DNA from 3 places in the Geobacillus sp. C56-T2 genome. Region 3 is predicted to be linked to each of the others. Evidence: riboswitches for the same ligand, from Rfam matches in the RefSeq annotation. Region 3 holds a riboswitch; each other region holds the start of a gene.
The links. A riboswitch is a leader RNA that binds a small molecule or an ion and turns the genes downstream of it on or off. The one in region 3 is predicted to bind cobalamin.

Region 1 (7,235 bases), 1.4 Mb from region 3:
AATGGGGACATTAACGGCACAGTTGTTGATTGGAAAGGGGCATCCGTACCATGGCGGCATCAGCCCGACACATTATTTGTTCTTGTCCGAGAATAGCGTACCGGCGTGGATTTTAGTCCGGGAAAATTTGCTCTCGTCTAAGCAGGAGAAACCGTTCATGAAAAAAGTATGGATTCCGACGCTTGAACATATGCTTGAGGACGGGCTGCTCATGGTGGCGTATTACGTCCTTCATGACCCTGTGATCCAAGAAAAGGCGAAACCGTTCATTGAAGGGAAAAAGGGCGGACGTGTTCAATTGTACGATGATATTGATATGAGCCATCTTCGCGAGCTGCATTCGCTCTGCCGGCAAATCGACACCGACTATAAAATTGCGTTCACTATTTTTGATGATTCCACATTAAACGGTCATTTGGATGTATTGAAGCAATACAAGATGGATGTGGAAATTTGCCTTTCATGCTATCACCGTTATAAGGATGTGTGGAACCGGCGGACGGTGGAAAGAGGAAGCTGGCCGATTCGCTGACAGTGCTGTTTCCCCGGGCGGAATGGCCGCCCGCCACGCCTGGGGGATGTTTCAACGCTTGGTGAGCTGTGAGGATTCAAAGGGAATGGAACGATAAATCACAAAGACGGAAGGGGAATCAAAATGGAAACGATTAATGTATTTGTGTATGGGACACTGCGGATAGGAGGACGCAATCATCGGCTGATTGCCAATTATGTGCAGTCCGTTCGCAAAGTGACGGTGAAAGGGAGGCTGTTCCATTTGCCAGCTGGCTATCCGGCGATGGTGGACGGAAACGGGACCGTTCACGGCGAAATGTTCGAACTAAGCGATCCGGAAGCGGTGCTTGCTTTGCTCGATCAACTTGAAGGGTATCACGGCCCGGGGGAGTTGAATCATTATGAGCGAATCACTGTTGTCGCAACGGATGCTGATGGCAATACGTATACTTGTTACGCTTATGTTTATCCGCAGGAGCAGGAAGAATGGCTCACACAACACGCTCAACTCGTTTTCGGGGGTGATTGGATGACGTTTCTCCATTCTCCAAAGGAAGTGTTGTATTTTGCGTATGGCTCGTGCATGAGTGAACGCGATTTTCGGCCCACTGTTCCCCATTTTGAAGTGATGGGCCGGGCCGTGCTTGATGACTATCGGCTGGCGTTTACCCGATATTCGTGCAGGAGGGAGGGCGGAGTGGCCGATATTGTGCCTTCCCCCGGCGATCGGGTCGAGGGGGTGCTGTATAAAATTCCGGAGCACTATGTGGCGAATCTTGATCGGCGCGAAGGAGTTCCAGCCGGTGTGTACCGCCGAGAATACGTCGATGTGCAGTTTCACGGGCAGTTTGTCCCCGCACTTACGTATGTTGTCGTTGACAAACAGGCAGAGGAAATTGCGCCGAGCGCATCGTATGCCGCTATTATTCTTAATGAAGGGATGTCCCGCTTGAGCCGGCAATACGCTGAACAAGTGCGGCGCCATATTGAAAGATTATGGGAAAAAGGGCGCGGAAAGGGAGGCAGATAAAAACAAGTTTGTAGATTTTGAGAAACGCGGCTGGGAAGCGGCCTACGCCCTTAAATCACCCCCTTTCTAGGACAGTGTTTCTAAGGATTGATCGAGAAAATCTCGCTTGTCCCTTGCAATTCTTGTTGTTTTAGTATATGCTTGTTCCATCAGGATGATCATCCACTATATATTGTTTTGTTCTCTTTTTTAAACAACTATATATCGTTTCGCCAAGCAATGGTGTCCATCAGGACTTAATAGGGAATCCGGTGCGAATCCGGAACTGCCCCCGCAACTGTATGTGCGGACGAAATGGGATGGCCACTGGCGGTAAGAGCCATTTAGCGCCGCTGGGAAGGCCCCAAAGTAGGACGATGCACGAGTCAGGAGACCTGCCTTGCTTGGAACGTTTCATGTTCTTCGGGGTGTGAGAAGATGAAACGATAGGGGAAAAGAAAAAGGGAGTTCGTCTGCCTTTTTCCGTCTGTCGTTTCATCCGCTCGCCTGCCCGAGCGGATTTTTTTATGGAGGAGAGGGGAAACGAATGACAGTGTCGACGAAATCAATTGTTGTCGATGATCAAGGAAAAGAGAAAGCATTTTCGCGCGAGGAGTTTGCTAGGTTGGTGGAGCAGGCGGCGGCCGACTTTGTCCGTCTGTCGCTCGAGGAATATGAAGAACGTGTATGGCAGCTTCTCAGCCGAAAAGAGATGGTCACCTTCCGGCAGCTGTATCAAACCGCCATTTTGGAAGGGCTGTCGTATATTAGTGAGCAGGAGCCGGAATGGACGTTTGTGTGCGCCCGCCTGTATTTGCAGCAACTGTACCGCGAGGCAGCACGGCATCGCGGGTACGATGAGCGCAAGCGGTATGGCGATTTCTACTCGCTCCTTGTTGTGCTGACGGAACAAGGAGTATATCATCCGCTGCTGCTTGAACGTTATACGAAAGAAGAAATTGAGTCCATCGGTGCGTTTCTTGATCCGGAGAAGGACAAGTTGTTTACGTACATAGGGTTGCGCACGCTTGCGGATCGGTATTTGGCCCGCGATTATGAGCGGCGGCTGTATGAATTGCCGCAGGAGCGATTTTTGGTCATCGCCATGACGCTCATGGCGAACGAACCACAGCAGCGGCGGCTTGAGCTGGTGAAGGAAGCGTATTGGGCGTTAAGCAACCTATACATGACCGTGGCGACGCCGACGCTTGCCAACGCCGGGAAGTCATACGGCCAGCTGTCGAGCTGCTTTGTCGACACGGTCGATGACAGTTTGCAAGGGATTTACGACAGCAACACCGATATCGCCAATTTATCGAAATCAGGCGGCGGCATTGGGGTTTATTTAGGGAAAATTCGGTCGCGCGGCAGCGACATTAAAGGATTCAAAGGGGTCTCTTCCGGTGTCATCCCGTGGATGAAGCAGCTGAACAACACAGCGGTGAGCGTCGATCAGCTGGGACAGCGAAAGGGAGCCATTTCCGTCTATTTGGATGTGTGGCATAAAGATATTTTTGCGTTTCTCGATGCGCGGCTCAACAACGGCGACGAACGGCTGCGGACGCATGACTTGTTCACCGGCGTTTGCATCCCTGATTTGTTCATGGAACAGGTCGAACAGCGCGGCGACTGGTATTTGTTTGATCCGCATGAAGTGCGGACGGTGATGGGATTTAGCTTGGAAGACTTTTATGATGAGGAAAAAGGGAAGGGCAGCTTTCGGGAGAAATATTGGCAATGCGTCAACGAGCCGAGGCTGTCGAAAGAAAAAGTGCCGGCGATCGAAGTGATGAAAGGCATTATGCGCAGCCAGCTCGAGTCCGGGACGCCGTTTATGTTTTACCGCGATGAAGTGAACCGGCAAAATCCGAATCGCCATCTCGGGATGATTTACTGCAGCAACCTTTGCACGGAAATCGCGCAAAACCAAAGCCCGACGGTGATGAAGCGGCAATATGTGAAAGACGGGATGATTGTGATCGAAAAAATCCCGGGCGATTTTGTCGTCTGCAATTTATCGTCGATCAACTTGGCGCGTGCGGTGACCGATGGGGTGTTGGAGCGGCTCATCCCGATTCAAATGCGGATGCTTGATAATGTCATTGATTTAAATAACATTCCGGTGCTGCAGGCCGGTTTGACGAACGAAAAATACCGCGCTGTCGGGCTTGGCACTTTTGGCTGGCATCATTTGCTGGCGTTAAAAGGCATTCGCTGGGAGTCGGAGGAAGCGGTTCGCTACGCCGATGAACTGTATGAAACGATCGCGTATTTGGCGATTCAAGCGAGTATGGAGCTCGCCAAAGAAAAAGGGAGCTACCCGGCGTTTGCCGGATCGGATTGGCAGACGGGTGCTTATTTCGAACGGCGCGGCTACCAAAGCCACGGCGAGCTCGATTGGGACCGACTCAAGAGCAATGTAGCCCGCTACGGGGTGCGCAACGGCTATATCATGGCCATTGCGCCAAACGCCTCGACGTCGATCATCGCCGGCAGCACGGCGAGCATCGATCCGATTTTCTTAAAAGTGTATGCCGAGGAAAAGAAAGATTATAAAATTCCTGTGACCGTGCCGGATCTAAACGAACAGACGACATGGTATTACAAATCGGCGTACCATATCGACCAACGTTGGAGCATCAAGCAAAACGCCGCGCGCCAGCGCCATGTCGACCAAGCCATCTCGTTTAACTTCTACGTCATGAATACGATCAAGGCAAAGGAGCTGCTCGATTTGCATTTGACAGCGTGGAAGTCGGGGTTGAAAACGACGTATTACGTGCGTTCGACATCGGGGACGATCGAAGAGTGCGATTCGTGCGCGAGCTGACCGGGGCCAAAAGAGGCGCACTTCCTTGTGCCGGAGAGGCGTAAGCGGTTGGCCGCTCACACGATACTATATAAGCTGCAATTTTGTTTTCCATGGCATTGTTCGCTCTTCTTGTCACCGTGCCAGCTTGTCAGGTGATCAAGACGGGACATGGGGATCAGAAATTCTTTAGAAAACGAAAGGAAGGAATGGACGATGACGATCAGTGTAGTCAAACGGCCCATTATGGATCCGGAGGCGCCGAACCGTTCGACGGGCATCATCAACGGCCGCTGCTCGAATGTGTTGAATTGGGATGATCTCGCCTATCCGTGGGCGTATGGCAAATATAAGCGAATGCTCGCCAATTTTTGGACGCCGTTTGAAATCAATATGGCGCAAGATGTGAAGCAGTTTCCGCAATTAACGGCCCGCGAGCAGGAGGCATTTTTGAAAATCATCGGTCTTCTGGCGCTGCTTGACAGCATCCAAACCGATTACGCCGGACGTGTCGCTGATTACATTACGGACCCGAGCATCAACGCGCTCATGATTATGCTCGCCCAGCAGGAAGTCATTCACAACCATTCCTATTCGTACGTGCTTTCGAGCCTTGTGCCGAAAGCGAAGCAAGATGAAGTATTCGACTTTTGGCGGAACGAACCGACGCTGCGCAAGCGGAACGATTTTGTGACGAACGGCTACAAGGCGTTTGCGGAAGAGCCGAATGTGGAAAACTTGTTGCGCTCGATCGTTTTTGACGTCATTTTAGAAGGACTGTTTTTCTACTCAGGGTTTGCGTTCTTCTACAACCTCGCGCGCCAGCAAAAAATGGTGGCGACGAGCACGATGATCAATTACATCAACCGTGACGAGCACATTCATGTCGATTTGTTTGCGAAAATTTTCAAAGAAGTGTTGAACGAATATCCGGAATATCGGACGCCGGAGTTGGCGGATTTTGTCCGGGAAACGTTTACGAAAGCGGCTGAGCTGGAGATCGAATGGGCGCGGGAAATCATCGGCCATGAGATCGATGGCATCGACTTGGCTGATTTGGAGGCGTACATTAAGTTTTACGCCAACGTCCGTGCCCACCAGCTTGGGTTTGACCGCCCGTTCGACGGCTATCGGACGAACCCGCTTCGCTGGATTAAAGCGTATGAAGAAGTCGACCTTGGCAAATCCGACTTTTTCGAACAAAAACCACGCCAATATACGAAAGTGCAAGTGGACAACGGATTTGATGAGTTGTAATGAAGGAGAAGCCACGTTTGACAGCGGTCAGCGTGGCTTTTTTGTCAGGCAAGGCGCCTTTGGCTTGATTTGCCGTTTTTTGAACGAATAGGAGCGGACGTTTGGGCAGGACAGATGGCCAAGCAGTCTGCAAACATGAGCGAGAAACTACGTGAAGCTGTCGTTGCGGTTGAACAACAGATGGCCAAGCAGTTTGCAAGCGTGAGGGGACGATAAGGATAGAAGCGGGCGTTCGATGGGGGCTGTACTGTTGGTGCGCAAAGCAGCTCACCTGATTCAAGGGTGAGCTGTTTCCGTTCAGAGGAGAAGAATCAGGCAATGAAAGAGCAAGAAAAGAGACGATAGCGTGGCCCATCCCACGTCACCTTTTGGCCCCGTCCGGAATAAAACAGAATCAGGAACATTGCCCACTTGATATGGGACGCGATTCCGGCGATAATGGAAACAGTGCGTGATGGATGCGCTTGTCAGCATGGAATGAACGAAGAAGGTGACACACAGTTGAAATAAATTTATAAAATTTCGTAAAACTCTATATACAATTTATAAAAACTATGTATATAGGTGATAAATCGGTTTGAAATGATAACTGACATAGGGAAAACCAAGAAAATGATTCAGGAGTTAGTAAAAGATGATCAAGACTTATAAAGTCATGCTTTTACCAAACAATAAGCAAAGAACAAAGTTATTTGAGTGTGCAGGCGTATCCCGATGGGCATACAATTGGGCATTGGCTACACAACAAGAAAACGACAAAAATGGTGGAACGTTTTTAAACGATCGTGAATTGAGAAAAATCTTGACGCAATTAAAAAAGCAAAAAGAATATGCTTGGCTTAACCATTATTCCAATAATATAACAAAACAAGCGATTAAAGATGCCTGTCAAGCGTACAAAAACTTCTTTGAAGGCAGGACGAAGTTTCCAAAATTTAAGTCAAAAAAGAGAAGCAAACCAAGTTTTTATCAAGATACAGCAAAAATCAAAATCACAAAAACGCATGTAAAATTGGAAAAGCTGACCACTTCGAAGAAAAAGAATAGGCAGAAACTTAACTATGTTAAGTTGGCTGAAAAAGACAGAATCCCAACAGGGAGTAATATAAACTATCTCAACCCAAGAATCACGTTTGACGGAATAAATTGGTGGCTTAGTATTGGAGTTGAAGAAGTTGAAAACAAAAACCAAAATTATACTGATGGCATAGGCATCGATTTAGGGGTGAAAGATTTAGCTGTCGTTAGCAACGGGCAGAGGTTTCCCAATATAAACAAATCAAACAAAGTGAAGAAGTTGGAGAAAAGGCTGAAACGGTTACAACGTGAGTTATCAAGGAAATATGAGAAAAACAAAATAAAAACAGAAGGAGGTGAATTCCGTTACAGAAAAACAAACAATATAAAGAAGTTGGAATTCCTTGTTCGAAAGACGTACCGAAGGCTGAAACACATTAGGCACAATTCTATTCATCAAATCACTACATCTTTGGTGAAAACCAAGCCAGAGTATGTAGTCATGGAAAGTTTAAACACTCATGGAATGTTAAAGAACAGAAAGCTATCGAAAGCCATCCAAGAACAAACATTCCACGAGTTGAAAAGGCAAATGGAATATAAGTGTGCCTGGAATGGAATTAAGTTTAT
Region 2 (7,235 bases), 470 kb from region 3:
CCTCCGGATCGCGGCTTCCATGGCCGACAAATAAAATGGCTTTCATCGTTTTCTCTCCTTCTTCATGTATTGGCTCGCCTCCTGCCTTCTAGAAGGACGGTGATTTACTCGCGCAACCGCTTTTTCGGATCGTTTCTGCGGTTTTTCACCGACCTTCTAACGCAAGCGGCAACGAAGCCGGCCGCTGTTTCCGCCGCCGTCGGAAACGGCTTGCGGTTGTCAGTCGCCGCAGGCGGCCGTTTCCACAGCAGCGGCGGCCGTTGCTTCTTCGTGACGAAACGGGCCGATTTGCTTGACGCGGGCGAAAAACTTATGAAACCGTTCGTTCGGATGACCGTATTCTTTATAGTGTTCAATAATATCAGCAATGACGGTGATGATTTCTTCTTTTGGAATGCCCTCGGCGACAAGCTGGCCAGGGTGAGCGTTGCGGCCGACCGTTTTTCCACCCAAAAACAAATCAAATTTTCCTTTCCGATACACGATGCCGATGTCTTCGCGCACCGCGCCGTAGCACGCCATCCCGCAGCCGTTGACGCCGAGCTTCAGCTCTTTCGGCAACGCCATGCCGCCAAATCGCCGCGCCAGTTCCTCGGCGTACGGAATGGCATCTTTTTTCTCCCCGTCGCAAAAATCACATGCCTTCACCGTCAGCACCTCGCCGACCGGCATCACTGTCAGTCCGGCGGCCACAAGACGGGCCGTCAGCCTAGCCGGATCCTCTGTTAACCGTTCAATTTTCATATAATGGTCCGGAGTGTAAGTCATCTTTCCATCCGGTCCGACTACTTCCGCGAGCACGATAAGCTGTTCCGGAGTGAACTGTTTATTGGCCACGCCCGGACTGACGGCCGCCTCGAACAGCACCGGGGCTGGGCGCATAGACCGGTGAGTCAAGGCAGCGAGCGCGTCTTCGGCAACTTCTTTCGCCGCCATGGGACGGTCGACAGGCGGTATGGCCGACCCCGACTCCTTCGCCTGTCGGGCCGCCGCCGGCAGAGCGGCGCTCGAAGCAGAGAGAGGCAGAGACGCGGATGGCAGAGAAACACGGGGCCGCTCAGTCTCTGGCTCGCCGCCGGTTTCAAGAACGGGGCCGCCGTTCAACGGTTTCGTCTGTTCGAGCGCCCACGGCTCCGCTTCTTTGCGCAGCCGCTCGTGCGGCTTGAGCGGCTGGACGGCCGCGGTCAAATGATATTTGCGCTGGTAGCCGCGCGGCGTGATCATCAGCCCATCGTGAACAAACGTCGTTGAATTGCCGATAATGACCGTCGTCAACATGCCGATTTCATGGTCAAGCATATGGGCCAAGTCGGTGAGGACGATCTGCTGGCGTTCGCGGTACGCGCTTTTCACTAGTCCGACTGGCGTCTCGGGCGCCCGGTGGCGAAGCAGAATGCGCTGCGCTTCCACAATTTGCCGCGTGCGCCGCCCGCTTTTCGGGTTGTAAAGCGCGATGACAAAATCGGCCGCCGCCGCGGCTTCGAGCCGCTTTTCAATCAGCTCCCACGGCGTCAAATGGTCGCTCAAGCTGATCGTGCACGCATCGTGCATAATCGGCGCCCCAAGCAAAGCGGCGCACGAGTGAATGGCGGAAATGCCCGGAATGACTTCCACTTCAATCGGATCGTCTTTCGTCCAGCCTTTTTCAATCAGCACTTCGTAGACAAGTCCCGCCATGCCGTACAGCCCGGCGTCGCCGCTGGAAATGACAGCGACCGTCTTGCCGCGCTCCGCCCATTTCACCGCCGCTTGGGCGCGGCTTACTTCTTCGGTCATGCCGGTGCTGATGATTTCCTTTCCGGCGGTCAAATCGCGCACAAGCTCAATGTATGTTTTGTAGCCAATGATGACGTCGCTTTCTTCAATGGCTTCACGGGCCCGCTTCGTCATATGGTCAACACTGCCGGGTCCGAAGCCGACGATCAACAACTTACCTCTCATGCGTTTCCCCTCCTTGTTCTTCTGGCCATGGCCGCGGCATCGAAACTCCCTTCGGCCCCCACTCCTTCCAGAACCGAACAAACAGCGGCACGTCCAAACGGACCGCGAGCAGCTGGTGGCGATCGGCAAAAACGTCTTCCGGCGATCCTTGCTTGACAATCCGGCCTTCGTGCATGACAGCGACCCAATCGGCCCATTGCCAGACGAAATCCATGTCATGCGTGGCAATGAGCACGGTCGTTCCCCTTTGATGAATGACATCGATTTGCCGCAAAAACTGTTTCGTTTGATGTTGGTCTAAATACGCCGTCGGTTCATCCAACACAAGCAAGTCCGGGTTTGTCGCCATCGCCGAACAAAGCGTCAGCCACTTTTTCTGTCCGAGGCTGAGCTGATGGGTGGGGCGATCGAGCCAATCACCGAGTCCGTATTCATCAACAAGCGCCGACAAAGCGGTTCTCATCTGTTCGTCATTGACCCCAGCGTGAGCGAGGCTAATCGCCAATTCATCGCGCACGAGCGGCGCAATCAGCTGATGTTCCGGATTTTGAAAAACGAGGCTGACTTCACGCCGCCAGCGCCGCCAATCGGCCCCGCGCTCATACATGTTGCTCCCTTTCCAATACAGCGCGCCCGACTGCGCCCGCAGCAATCCGTTCAGATGAAGAAACAGCGTCGTTTTGCCGCAGCCGTTTGCGCCGATGAGCGCGCATTTTTTCCCTGCTGGAATTTCCCAATCAACCCCGTTGAGCACATCGCGCGAGGAATCGTAAGCATAGCGCACTTGTTCCATCCGCAGCAGCACCTTTTTCACCCTTTCCACCAAACCATGCCGAGCAGCAGCCCGATCAACGCGGCGCCGGCTGTCATGTCACCGATGTGTGGTTTTGTGTCCAACGGCTGATGCCGATAGACAAACGAATCGATTCCCCCGCGAGCGGTAAGCGCGCGCCCGAGCGCTTCGTACGATTGCCCGGCCTTCAGCCACAATTGGTACATGAGCATCCCCCCATGCCGCCAATGTGTTCCCCCGTTGCGGGCGCGCAACGCCAGCCACAGCTCAACCGCCGCCTGCTCAAGCAAAAAGACGAAGCGGTACATCAGAAAACAAAGCTCGATGACCGCCGCCGGAAGACGGCAACGCCGCAGGACGGCAAACCATTCCGGCGCCGGCGTAGTGATCAGAAGGAAAAACAAACAAGACCACGCCGCCAACGAGCGAACAGCCAGTTCAGCGGCCGGCCGCAGCTGGCTATAGGAAATAGATAACCGAAATGGAAGAGAAATAGAAACGATCATGGTCAATAAACTGACTCCTAAAAAAACCGAAGCGGCAGCCATTGCTTTTCCATACAGCGAAAGCGGTACACCGGCGCGGCCGATGATCCAATACGTCATTCCGGCCATAATGAGCAGCTGTTCGCGCCAGCTGCTTATCATTCCAAGCACCAACAAAATCAGCGCCATCGCCAGCTTCCATTCCGCTCGCCACGTTCGCAGCCGATTGTCATAGGCGAACCGATCAAACTCGCGAATCATGCCCGTTCTTCCGTTCCGATCGCCCTTTATACAGGCCGATCACGTAGCCAATGACGCCAGCGCCAAGAGCGGCTTGCAGCGAAAACAGCAGCGTTTCCACTTCGCCGCCCGGCGGGGTGAAAATCGATTCAAACCACGGCCGGTAATGCGGAGCGAGCGTTTGAATCGCCCGTTCCGCCTGATCATCGGTGCCGCCAAATTCGGAGCCGCGCGCCCACCAAAGCGGAAGAAGGATCAACACCACGACGAAAGCGAACAGCCACCAGTTTTTCTTCATCGAATCACGCCCCCTTTTCCCGTTCAAATAGCGGAGAAGCTTGGTATGAAGCGAGCCAGTTCCAGACCATCACCGTCAAAATACCTTCCGTCACCGCCAGCGGCACTTGAGTGATGGCAAAAATGCCGGCAAATTTTAAAAACGAAGCGAGCACGCCGCCATCCGCCGCTGGAAACGCGACTGCCAATTGAACGGATGTAGTGACATAGGTCGCCAAATCTGACAAACAGGCAGCTAAAAATAGCGCCACCCGATGTGAAACAAGACCGCGCCGGTGCAGCTGATACACGCTAAACGCAACCAGCGGCCCAACGACCGCCATCGACAAAGCGTTCGCCCCCAATGTCGTCAATCCGCCATGAGCAAGCAGCAACGCTTGGAACAGAAGAACTAGCGTGCCGATGACAACCATCACCCACGGTCCAAACAACGCGGCCCCAAAGCCGATGCCGGTCGGGTGGGAGCTGCTTCCGGTGACGGACGGAATTTTCAGCGCCGACAGCACGAACGTAAACGCCCCGGCCAAAGCCATGAGCAGCTTTTGCTCCGGATGCTCTTTCAGCGTGCGGACGAGACGACGTAAACCCAACAAGAAAAATGGAAGAAACAATCCCCACCAAAATAGCGCCCATTTCGCTGGCAAAAACCCTTCCATAATGTGCATGGCATACGCGTCTTGTTCATTCGTCAAGAAGAAGTAACTTGTCAATAGCACCGCGATGGCAAGCCAACGACTTGTTCGCATCGTTATCGATTCGCCCCCTTCGGTTCATTAGCCGTTTTCCGCTTCCCAACCGGCGCCTCGCTTTCCCCTGCTGGCGCCCATTTGCATCCTGCCTCCTCATCAAACTCATACGTCGCCCATTCGCGAATCGGCGCCCCTTCACAAAGATGGATGCGCACCACCTCCCGCGCCTTTTCCGGCGTCATTTGTCGGTACCAGACGCCGTCCGGGTAGACGATCATCACGCATGCGTCTTGGCAGCGGCCGTTGCAGCGCGTTCGTGTCGTATGAACAAGATCGTCCAAACCAAGACGGGCGATCTCTTCGCGCACCGCCAGCGTCACTTCCTCCCCGCCATGACGGAGGCACGTCCCGCCGTTGCAAATGAACAAATGATGCCTCATTCCCCGCAAGTCCCACGTCGCCATCGAATTCCTCCTTTTGCAAGATTGGTAGAAATAAACACCTTTCAGCTTCGCTCCAAGAAAAATAAAAAAGCACCTCTACAGCAGAGGTGCAGAAAAATGCGTACGAAACCAAAAAAGAAGCCTAAAAGTGCCTAGTTCGGCCACCATTCTCCCGCACGTCTGCCTATAGTCCCGTAGGCATCCGTCCGACCCAAACAAGGCAGGTCTCCTGACTTAGGATCATCGCTTGCGGCGCCTTCCCGAAGCATCCTTCAGTGACTTGTTGCCGCAAAGCTCCCCATCACAGTGGCGGGCACCGTGCCGGATTTTCACCGGACTTCCCTTTTCACCCGAGCCGGTTTGACGAGCTCAGGCACCTTGTGGGTTCTTCACCATATCTACACTGTCATGGAACAAGCATCCGTCTCCATCGTAGTACAAGCGGGACGCTGCCGTCAACCGTTTTTTGCCGCCAAATCGTCGCGGGCCACGACAATGCCGTCCGCATCGGCGTACACGTACGCTCCCGGTTCCCAACGGACGCCGCCAAATTCAAGCACGACATCGCGGGCGCCTTTTCCTTCTTTTTTGCTTTTCACGGGACATGTGCCGATCGCCATTACTCCAATCGGCATGGCGCCAATTTCCGCTGAATCGCGGATGCAGCCGTGGATAATGACGCCAGCGAGCCCTCTCTCGCAGGCAATTTGCGCCAATCGGTCGCCGAATAACGCAACGCGGCGCGACCCTTTTCCGTCGACAACCAACACCGTCCCCGCTGGAACGGTCTCGAGCGCTTCCCGGACAAGCACGTTGTCCTCAAACACGTCGACCGTCGCAATCGGTCCGGAAAACATCTGTTTTCCGCCATATGATTGGAACGGCACCTCGCATACTTGCAGCTCGTCTAAAAATTGATCGCATAAATCGGCTGTTTTCATTGTCGCTCTCCCCTTTCCCTTTTTGCATTCGCCGCCATTCGCCAAAGTCCTGCCGACTACGCTTTTTTTGCGGCGCTGTTTATATTTGAAAAAGCGGATGTGGAGTTTTGCTAAACTAGACGTTGAACGTATTGACTCGTCCTTGCTGTCCGGCGAATGAAAAAACGGCCCCGCACGACATGGCGGAAACCGTTTCTGCCTGCCGGCTACGCGGCAAAAGCCGCCCCGTCCGGCCATTCAGCTCGGCTAGCTGGATTCGAACGAGCGCATCACGGAAGTCAAAGTCCGTTGCCTTGCCGCTTGGCTATAGCCCAACGTCTTTGTTGGCACTTACAGTAGGCAGCAACAAACCTCCCCTTTCGAATCAAAACGCATACCATTTTGCAAAAGGAAGCAAAATACAAATAATGATTCATGTTCCGTGCGTTTCACCACATCTTTACCATCTCTTCACAATCGCTTCATTTCAATAAAGTATAATGCAAAGAGAAAGGGGGGAACGACGTTGCGCCAAACCGCCGCCCTCCGCCAATGGCTTCATGTGTTGTGGTTATTGTGCCTGCCGCTCGGCCTCGCCGCATCAACCGCCGCACAGCCGTCCGTCGCCCCGAAACCGATCATCATCGCCCACCGCGGCGCATCCGGACACGCGCCGGAGCATACGCTCACGTCCTACCGCCTCGCCGCCCGCATGCAGGCCGACTATATCGAAGTCGATGTGCGGGCCACCCGAGACGGGAAGCTCGTCGCTTTGCATGATGCCACACTCGCTCGGACGACAAACGCCGAAACCGTTTATCCGCGCCGATCGCCATGGCAGGTCAGCGATTTTTCAATTCGTGAGCTCAAAAAGTTGGATGCTGGCTCGTGGTTGGCTCCACGCTTTGCCGGCGAGCGCGTCCCGACGCTTGATGAGGTCATTCAGATGTTGAAAGCGGAGTGTGTGGAAGCCCCGCTGTACATCGAAACGAAACAGCCCGGCATCGAAAAGGCCGTCGCGCACCTGCTGCAAAGCCATCACATGTTTCGCCCCGGCCGCGTCATGTTTCAATCGTTTTCCCGAAAAAGCCTCGAGGCGCTGCGTCGGCTCATTCCGCGCGGCATTCCGCTCATCCAATTGATCGACGGAAGGGAAGCGCAACATTGGAACGATCAACGGCTGAGACAAATCGCCTCCTACGCCGATGGCATCGGCTTGCCGCTTTCGGCCGTCACCAAAGAGCGAGTGCGCGCCGCCCATCGCCGCGGGCTCATCGTCCACGTCTATACCGTCAATGCGCCGCACGATCTGGCGCGCCTATGCACCATGGGCGTAGACGGGATCTTTACCGACTATCCCGACCGCCCGGCTCGCATCGCCGCTTGCCGCCGGCCGCCCGACCATTGACTAGCCTTCAGGGAGACGG
Region 3 (7,235 bases):
GAAAACGACGGCCCTGTTTGCGTCGCCGCCACCGCCAGCGAGTCGGTTGATGTGCCGGTAGCCAGCGTTCGCGTTTCCGGATCGCAAACCGACCGCTCGGCAAGCGCCTTCGCCTTCGCCTCCGTCGCCGTCATCACCGCTTGCACGAACGCCGCTTCCGTTAGCGTCCCATCGACGACAATGACCATATTGATCGTTCCCGGCTTCGCGGCGGCCGGCTGATGCCGCCACGCTCGGGCCGCGTCGACCGCATTGCCGACGCCGGCGGTGACTAACACCGCGGCCGAACACCCTTTCCTTTCCTCCTGAAGCCAAACGGCGTCATGGACATCGACGGCAGTCATCATGCCGATCGTCCGCTCCGGGGAAAAGCCGTGCCGTTTCAAATAGCGGCGCATCTCCTCTTCCGCGTCGCCGCAGTCGTAATCCAGCCCGACATGGCGGTTGACGAAATGGGTCGCCCATTGAAATCCGGCGCCAACCAAAGCGGACGACAAGACGCGCAGCGGCCTTGGTGAAGCAAGAACGACCGCATCGGCCAAAAAAACCGGGCGCAGCCCGCCGAGGAGCGGCGTTTTCTCCTCGCGATGTTGCGGCACAAACGAAAACATCAGCTTGGCCGCCGCTGGATGCGCTTGGCGCACGACCGGAGCGGCAAACACGTCATTCAGCAGCGCTGGCGTCATGACGTCCGCCGGCGCGCCGAGCGCGGCTGTTTTCCCGTCCTTTAAAACGAGCACCCGATCGCAATACAGACTGGCGACGTTCATCTCATGAAAGACCGCGACCACCGTCAAACCGCGGGCACGAGCCGCTGCAGTGAGCCGGTCCAAAAGCCGGACTTGCCCACTTAAATCCATATGGTTGGTCGGCTCATCCAACAAGAGCAGCTGCGGCTCTTGAGCGAGCGCCCGCGCCAAATAAGCCCGCTGCCGCTCGCCGCCGCTTAACCGCTCCAGCGGCGCATCCATTTTGTGGGCGAGACCGACAACGGCGAGCGCCTCTTGAACGGCGGCTTCATCTTCCGCCGTCCACGCTGGAAGCAAGCCGCGCTGATGGGCGTAGCGGCCGAGCGCCACCGTTTCTTTCACCGTATAGCCGTGCGCCGTTTCCAACGTTTGCGGCAGGACGGCGGCCAAGCGCGCCCACTGTTTTGTCGACAATTCGGAAAGCGGCCGACCGCTGATGGCAATCTCGCCGCTTGCCAGCGGCAGCTCTTTGCTGATGAGCTTGAGCAATGTCGTCTTGCCGCTGCCGTTCGGCCCAATGATGCCAAACAGCTCCCCTTTCTCCACGGAAAACGTCACCCGGTCAAGCACTTGAGTCGTCCCGTATCGGTGCGACACCTCTCGCACTTGCAGCATCGTCATCCCAACTTTCGCTTCGTTTTTCGGAAAAACAAAACGGCAAACAGCGGAGCGCCGACGAGCGAAGTGATAACGCCAATCGGCAGCTCGCGCGGCTCGATGATCGTCCGTGCCGCCAGATCGGCGAACACAAGAAACGCCCCGCCGTACAAGAGCGATAGCGGCAAAAGCACCCGGTAGTCCGGCCCGCATAAAAGCCGCACGATGTGGGGAACGACAAGCCCGACAAAGCCGATCGTCCCCGACACCGACACCGCCGCTCCGGTGAGCAAGGCGGCCGCCGTCAAAATAACGATTTTCCGGCGCGCAACGTCAACGCCGACATGAAGCGCCACCGCCTCGCCGAACGCGAACGCGTTCAACTCGCGGCCGTTGGCGATCAGTGTTGCCGCACCGACGAGAAAAAATGGCAACAATAGTCCGCTATACGTCCATCCGCGCATCGCCACGCTCCCCATCAGCCAAGAGATGATTTGCCGCAATTCGTCGCCGGTCAAAGCGATCATGAGCGAAATGAAGGCGCTAAAAAAGGCCCCGAAAATAATGCCGGCTAAAATGATCGTCTCCACCGACATCCGCCGATCGACGGCGCGAGTAAACGCCAAGACGGCCGCAAGCGTCGCCATGCCGCATACGATGCTGACGATCGGCAGTGTAAACGTGCCGAACAGCGGCCATTGCCAGCCAAGGAAGATCACGAGCACCGCGCCGACCGACGCGCCGGATGAAACGCCGAGCGTGTACGGGTCGGCGAGCGCGTTTTTCAAAAGCCCCTGAAACGCCGCCCCAGCCAGCGCCAACGAAGCGCCAACCAAAAAGGCGAGCACGACGCGCGGCAGACGGATCGCCATCACAATCGGCACCCAGTCGGAAGGAACGTCCGACGAGAGCGGCATTCCGAGCCATTGCGACGCGAGAATCTCGATAATAGAAGAAAAGGGAATCGACAGCGACCCTGTCGATACCCCTGCGAGCAGCGAAAATACAGCCGCCGTAACGGCTAGGATATACATCGGTAGTTTACTGAAACACTTCCGGGTAAATGGCTTTGGCAAGTTCCTCGACCCCTTCGGCGAGGCGCGGACCCGGCCGGCTGACCAAATCGGTGTTGACATCATACACCCGCTTGTTTTTCACCGCCGGCACATCTTTCCAGGCCGCGCGCTCGAGCACTTGTTTCGCCCCGCCGTATGTCGTGATGATCACATCCGGCTTATAGGCCACCGCTTTTTCCTCGGTCACCATCGGCCAGCCTTCCAAATCGCCGGCGACGTTTTTCGCTGAAATCACTTGAAGCATCTCATCCATGAACGTTCCTTTGCCGGCCGTATACAGCTGCGGCGGCGGCGACACTTCCACCCACACATTCGCCCGCTTGTCCGCCGGAATTTGTTTCGCTTTTTCTTCGATTTGCGAAAGCTTTTCTTTCATCCCTTCAATCACTTGCTTCGCTTTGTCCACCGTTCCCGTCGCTTTGCCGATGAGCTCGATCGAGGCGTACACGTCCGCAAACGATTTCGCATCATTGACGACAAGCACGGTGATGCCGGCGTCTTTCAATTGCTGCAAGCCATCGCGCGAGTTATGGGCGCTTGACGCATGAGCCAAGACGAGATCCGGTTTGAGCGAAATGATTTTCTCGACATTAAACTCCATCCCGCCGATTTTCGTTTTTGTTTTGACGTCTTCAGGATAATTGTCAAAATCGCTGACGCCGACAATTTTTTCACCGAGCCCTAACGCGTAGGCGATTTCCGTATTGCTCGGGATGAGCGAAACGATCGTTTTCGGTTCCGCTTTGATGGTGACCTCTTCCCCAAGCCCGTCTTTCACCGTCACCGGAAACGCCGATTGTTCCGCTTTCGGCTCCTCTTTTTTTGTCGGCTGGGCGCTGCTGCCCGCTCCGCTGCTGCAACCGGCAAGCATAACGGCCAAAAGGATGAGAGCAGCGAGCGCCGCAGACCATTTCCAACGCTTCATCCGTACGTTCCCCCTTCAATGATGTATGTACAATAAAAAAACGCCCATTCCGTCCGGTTGGGGAATGAGCGGAAAACAGACCGCCAATGGGCACAACCATGCCCTATGCGACTGTTTCCGCGTCTCACCCCCCGAAGATTCGGAAACTGCGGCAAGCAAGGCAGGTCTACTGGCTCATGCGTCATCCTACTCTGAAGCCTTCCCGTACGGAAAACAGCGCAAGCCATCCGTCCGTACAGTGGCGATTTCATTTCGTCCGCATTGACAGTTGCGGGGACAGCTCCGGATTCCCACCGGATTCCCTATTAAGCCTTTTCGGCACCTTGCTGCGAGTTGATTGAGTTATCGGATATGGACATTTTTATATTAAAGCAAGGCTTGGCATTTGACAACTATGAATTTACAGCGGGCTGGCGGAAGAGGTCATCGATCCACTTTTGCGGTCAGGCAGCTCGGCTCCAGTGTCCGTGTTTTGTACGGAACGCCGCATGCACCATTGCATCGAACTCCGCGATGTCAAATGCCGCCACGTTGCCTGCCTCCACTCTCTCCCCTTCACCGTTTGCCAACGACGCGTTCCTTTGAAAAACAGGAAAAGACGCCCCCCCTCTGGCCCGGCGTCTTTCCCGAATGCAAGCTTCATCTCCTCACTGCTCGATGTATTTTTCAAACACAAAGCCGAAATCTTTCACCGTATAGTTCTTTTTCGCTTCCGTCAGCCATTGAAACGCGTATTCATTCACGGCCTGAAAATCGGCCGACACATTGGCGCTGTCGCCGCGCATGTTGGCAAACACCTTGGCCGCCAGCTCGAGGCTCCGCTCGGCATAGTCGAGCTTCATTTCATTTTCGCGGCAAATGTCGGCGATCGCAAGCAGCGATTTATACAAATCTTTCAGTTCCTCGATATGTTTTTTATGCACATCAATCGAGTAGGCGTGCGACCCGATTTTGAATTTGATTTCCGCGTCCATATCGACCGTTCCGGCCGTCTCGAGCGACACGTCGGAAATCGGATGCTTGTAGTAATCGTAGCGGCGCAGCGTCCGTTTTTTGCTTGCTGCGCTCGTGCCGTCCAGATGAATGAGCGCACGGTTGGTGAAGCAATACTCATCGGATTTCGATTTAATAAGGAAGTAAATTTTTTCTCCATCCTCGTGCATCACATAATCATCGGCATCGACTTTGTCGTAGTCTTTCGGTTGAATGACCGAACCGATGTCGCTCAATCCAAGCACATCGGCCGCGACTTTTCCAAACATGCTCATTTCTCGCCCCGACCCCTTCCATTTTTCATTGGCTCGCGCCACTCCGCAACGGGCAGCAACGCACGTTGTTTTGGCAGAGCACCGCATCCTCTATAGTCATACGTGGAGGGCAAAAAAAAAGTTTCATGTTTGCCAACCATTGAACGGCCCAACGCCTTGTTCAGACGGCGTCAGGCCGTACACGCCACTACAGTTCCCCGCTCAGTCGCGAGCCTTTGTTCGTAAGGCGCAGGACGATCAAATACACAAGCCCAATGGCGATCCAAATCAGTCCGAGCTTTTTGCTGAGCGGATCGAGATTGATCCATACGTAGCCGATGACGACAAAACCGATGAGCGGAAACAAAAGATGGTTGATATAGTCATGGCTCTTTTGTTTGCGCAAAAAGTAGTTCATCACCGATACATGCAAAAAGAGAAATGCAGTCAGGGCGCCGAAGTTGACAAGCGAAGCGAGCTTATCGATTTGCGAAGCGAACACCGTCGTGACAATGAGCGAAATGACAGCGACAAGCAAGGTGCTTACGTACGGTGTTTGAAACTTCGGGTGCACTTTGGCCAGCACGCCGGGCAATTGACGGTCGCGACCCATGCTATACAAGATGCGGGAAATAGCCGCCTGCGCCACAAGGGCGTTGGCGATTCCCCAAGAAAACGCCGTGGCAATGATCGTTGTCCATTTGAGCCACGGTCCGCCTGCCAGCTCCGCAATCTGATAAAACGCCGCGTCTGCGTTTTTAAACGTCGTATAATCAGGCCAAATCAAAGCCGCCACCCATGTTTGAATGATAAACAGCGCCCCGACCACCAGCAGAGCGCCGATGATCGCCTTGCCGATGGACGACCTTCCGTCTTTCGTTTCCTCAGCGAGTGTTGACACCGCGTCAAAACCGAGAAAGCTCAATACGGCGATCGACACCGCTCCCATGACCGTTCCCATGCTGAAATGATCGGGGTCATACAACGGCTTAAACGTAAATTCCGCTCCGTTCACCCCTTTGAAAATCGCCACAACGCCCGTGATGACGAAAATCGCCAAAACGATGAGCTCTAGGATAACGATCACTTTATTGGCTCTCGCTGTCATTTCAATGCCGAGAATGTTAATGACCGTATTGATGCCGATAAACAGCACGAGCCACACATACATCGGCACTTCCGGCACAATGTCGGCTAGAGCGGCGGCGCTGACCAAGTAAAGAAGCGCTGGGACAAAGATGTAATCAAGCAAAATGACCCAACCCGCCATAAAGCCGGCGTATTCATTCATCCCCCGCTGCGCGTAGGAATACACGGAACCAGCGATGGGAAACGCCTCGGCCATTCTCGCGTAGCTTAATGCGGTGAAAATCATTCCCACCATTCCGATCAAGTATGCTAAAGCGACCATCCCTTTTGCCCCTTCGGCTACATACCCGTAAATACCGAAAGGAGCAATCGGCACCATGAACACCATCCCATAAATCAACAAGTCTACCCATGTGAGCGACCGCTTTAGTTCCTGCTTATAACCGAGCGACTCAACCGATTTGTTCGTTTCCAATTGCGCCATCGCCATTCCCCCTTATTCCTCAAACAAACGAACGCCATACGCCTCAAGCACGAAGCGCGGCACAAAAAAGCGCGCGGTGACAAGCGGATCCACCACTTGGCTGATTTGCGTCTGACCGGCGGCGCTAAGCACCATCGTCAAATGGTTCAACGTCAACGGAGTGTGCGGCCGTAACAACTCAACCATTTCCTCAACCGATCGTTTGACCGCCTCATCCAGCGTTTTGGCCGACACGATGGTCGCAATTCCTTCGTCATTTTGCAGCAGCGGATGGTTGAGGGAATGTCCTTTGATCACGCGGACGGTGACGGTCACTTCCCCCGGAATTTCAATGCCGGACACGCCGATCTCGCCATCACCCATCGCCGCGTGCAAATCGCCTAAGGCAAAGAGCGCCCCTTTGACAAAAACAGGGAAGTACACCGTCGCTCCTGTTGTAATGAGCTTCGTATCCATATTGCCGCCGTGCGGTCCCGGCGTTCCGCACGATACATCCTCGCCGTTTGGCGCCACCCCAATAACGCCAATCATCGGATTGAGCGGGATGGAAAGATGTTCGTCAAATACGGCTCGGTTTTCTTCCACCGGAACGATTTTCGCCTCAAACCGCGAAATTCGGTCGCCGAGCACCCCGAGGCTTGGCCCGACAGCCATCACCCCTTGCCCTTTGAGGCGAATGTGTTCAATTTTGACCGCTAAAATGTCACCGGGTTCCGCCCCTTCAATATAGATGGGCCCCGTTGCCGGATTGATATGGTTCCAATCAATGGAATCAAACGGCGTTTCGCTAGATGTAATTTGATTTTGGAAACAATCGTACGTTTCGATGACAAACGTTTCCCCGGAACGAACTGTCCGAACCGGCTGATGGTGTTGGCTAAACGCGTAAATGGCTGTTGTACACGGAACAAATGACATCTTGCCTTCCTCCTTTCATGTTTGTCTCATTATACCAAGCCGAAACCCGTCCGATTTGCATTTTTTTAATCACTTTTTGTCACTTCTTTATTTTTTGAATAAATTGATAAGTGCGGACGAACAAAAAGCTTCCTATCCCATTCCAGGCGA

Region 1: another riboswitch for cobalamin. It lies ahead of GC56T2_RS04465 (ribonucleoside-diphosphate reductase subunit alpha); the one in region 3 lies ahead of GC56T2_RS11050 (ABC transporter substrate-binding protein).
Region 2: another riboswitch for cobalamin. It lies ahead of GC56T2_RS08855 ((2Fe-2S) ferredoxin domain-containing protein); the one in region 3 lies ahead of GC56T2_RS11050 (ABC transporter substrate-binding protein).

Annotation. Positions count from the first base shown of each region.
Region 1 is NZ_VJWB01000001.1:859,225-866,459, forward strand. Features, by position in the region: gene GC56T2_RS18015 (hypothetical protein) at 2-532, shown strand; gene GC56T2_RS04460 (gamma-glutamylcyclotransferase family protein) at 656-1,543, shown strand; cobalamin riboswitch at 1,746-1,939, shown strand; gene GC56T2_RS04465 (ribonucleoside-diphosphate reductase subunit alpha) at 2,070-4,352, shown strand; gene GC56T2_RS04470 (ribonucleotide-diphosphate reductase subunit beta) at 4,548-5,588, shown strand; gene GC56T2_RS04475 (RNA-guided endonuclease InsQ/TnpB family protein) at 6,223-7,235, shown strand, end outside.
Region 2 is NZ_VJWB01000001.1:1,749,850-1,757,084, forward strand. Features, by position in the region: gene GC56T2_RS08825 (sirohydrochlorin chelatase) at 1-46, opposite strand, end outside; gene cobJ (precorrin-3B C(17)-methyltransferase) at 220-1,941, opposite strand; gene GC56T2_RS08835 (energy-coupling factor ABC transporter ATP-binding protein) at 1,931-2,746, opposite strand; gene GC56T2_RS08840 (energy-coupling factor transporter transmembrane component T family protein) at 2,752-3,480, opposite strand; gene GC56T2_RS08845 (energy-coupling factor ABC transporter substrate-binding protein) at 3,464-3,757, opposite strand; gene GC56T2_RS08850 (energy-coupling factor ABC transporter permease) at 3,762-4,502, opposite strand; gene GC56T2_RS08855 ((2Fe-2S) ferredoxin domain-containing protein) at 4,505-4,909, opposite strand; cobalamin riboswitch at 5,091-5,284, opposite strand; gene rraA (ribonuclease E activity regulator RraA) at 5,344-5,829, opposite strand; tRNA gene GC56T2_RS08865 (tRNA-Gln) at 6,071-6,143, opposite strand; gene GC56T2_RS08870 (glycerophosphodiester phosphodiesterase family protein) at 6,335-7,216, shown strand.
Region 3 is NZ_VJWB01000001.1:2,217,525-2,224,759, forward strand. Features, by position in the region: gene GC56T2_RS11040 (adenosylcobinamide amidohydrolase) at 1-1,370, opposite strand, end outside; gene GC56T2_RS11045 (FecCD family ABC transporter permease) at 1,367-2,422, opposite strand; gene GC56T2_RS11050 (ABC transporter substrate-binding protein) at 2,388-3,347, opposite strand; cobalamin riboswitch at 3,490-3,688, opposite strand; gene GC56T2_RS11055 (PH domain-containing protein) at 3,995-4,609, opposite strand; gene GC56T2_RS11060 (APC family permease) at 4,803-6,167, opposite strand; gene GC56T2_RS11065 (acetamidase/formamidase family protein) at 6,180-7,085, opposite strand; gene GC56T2_RS11070 (hypothetical protein) at 7,165-7,235, opposite strand, start outside.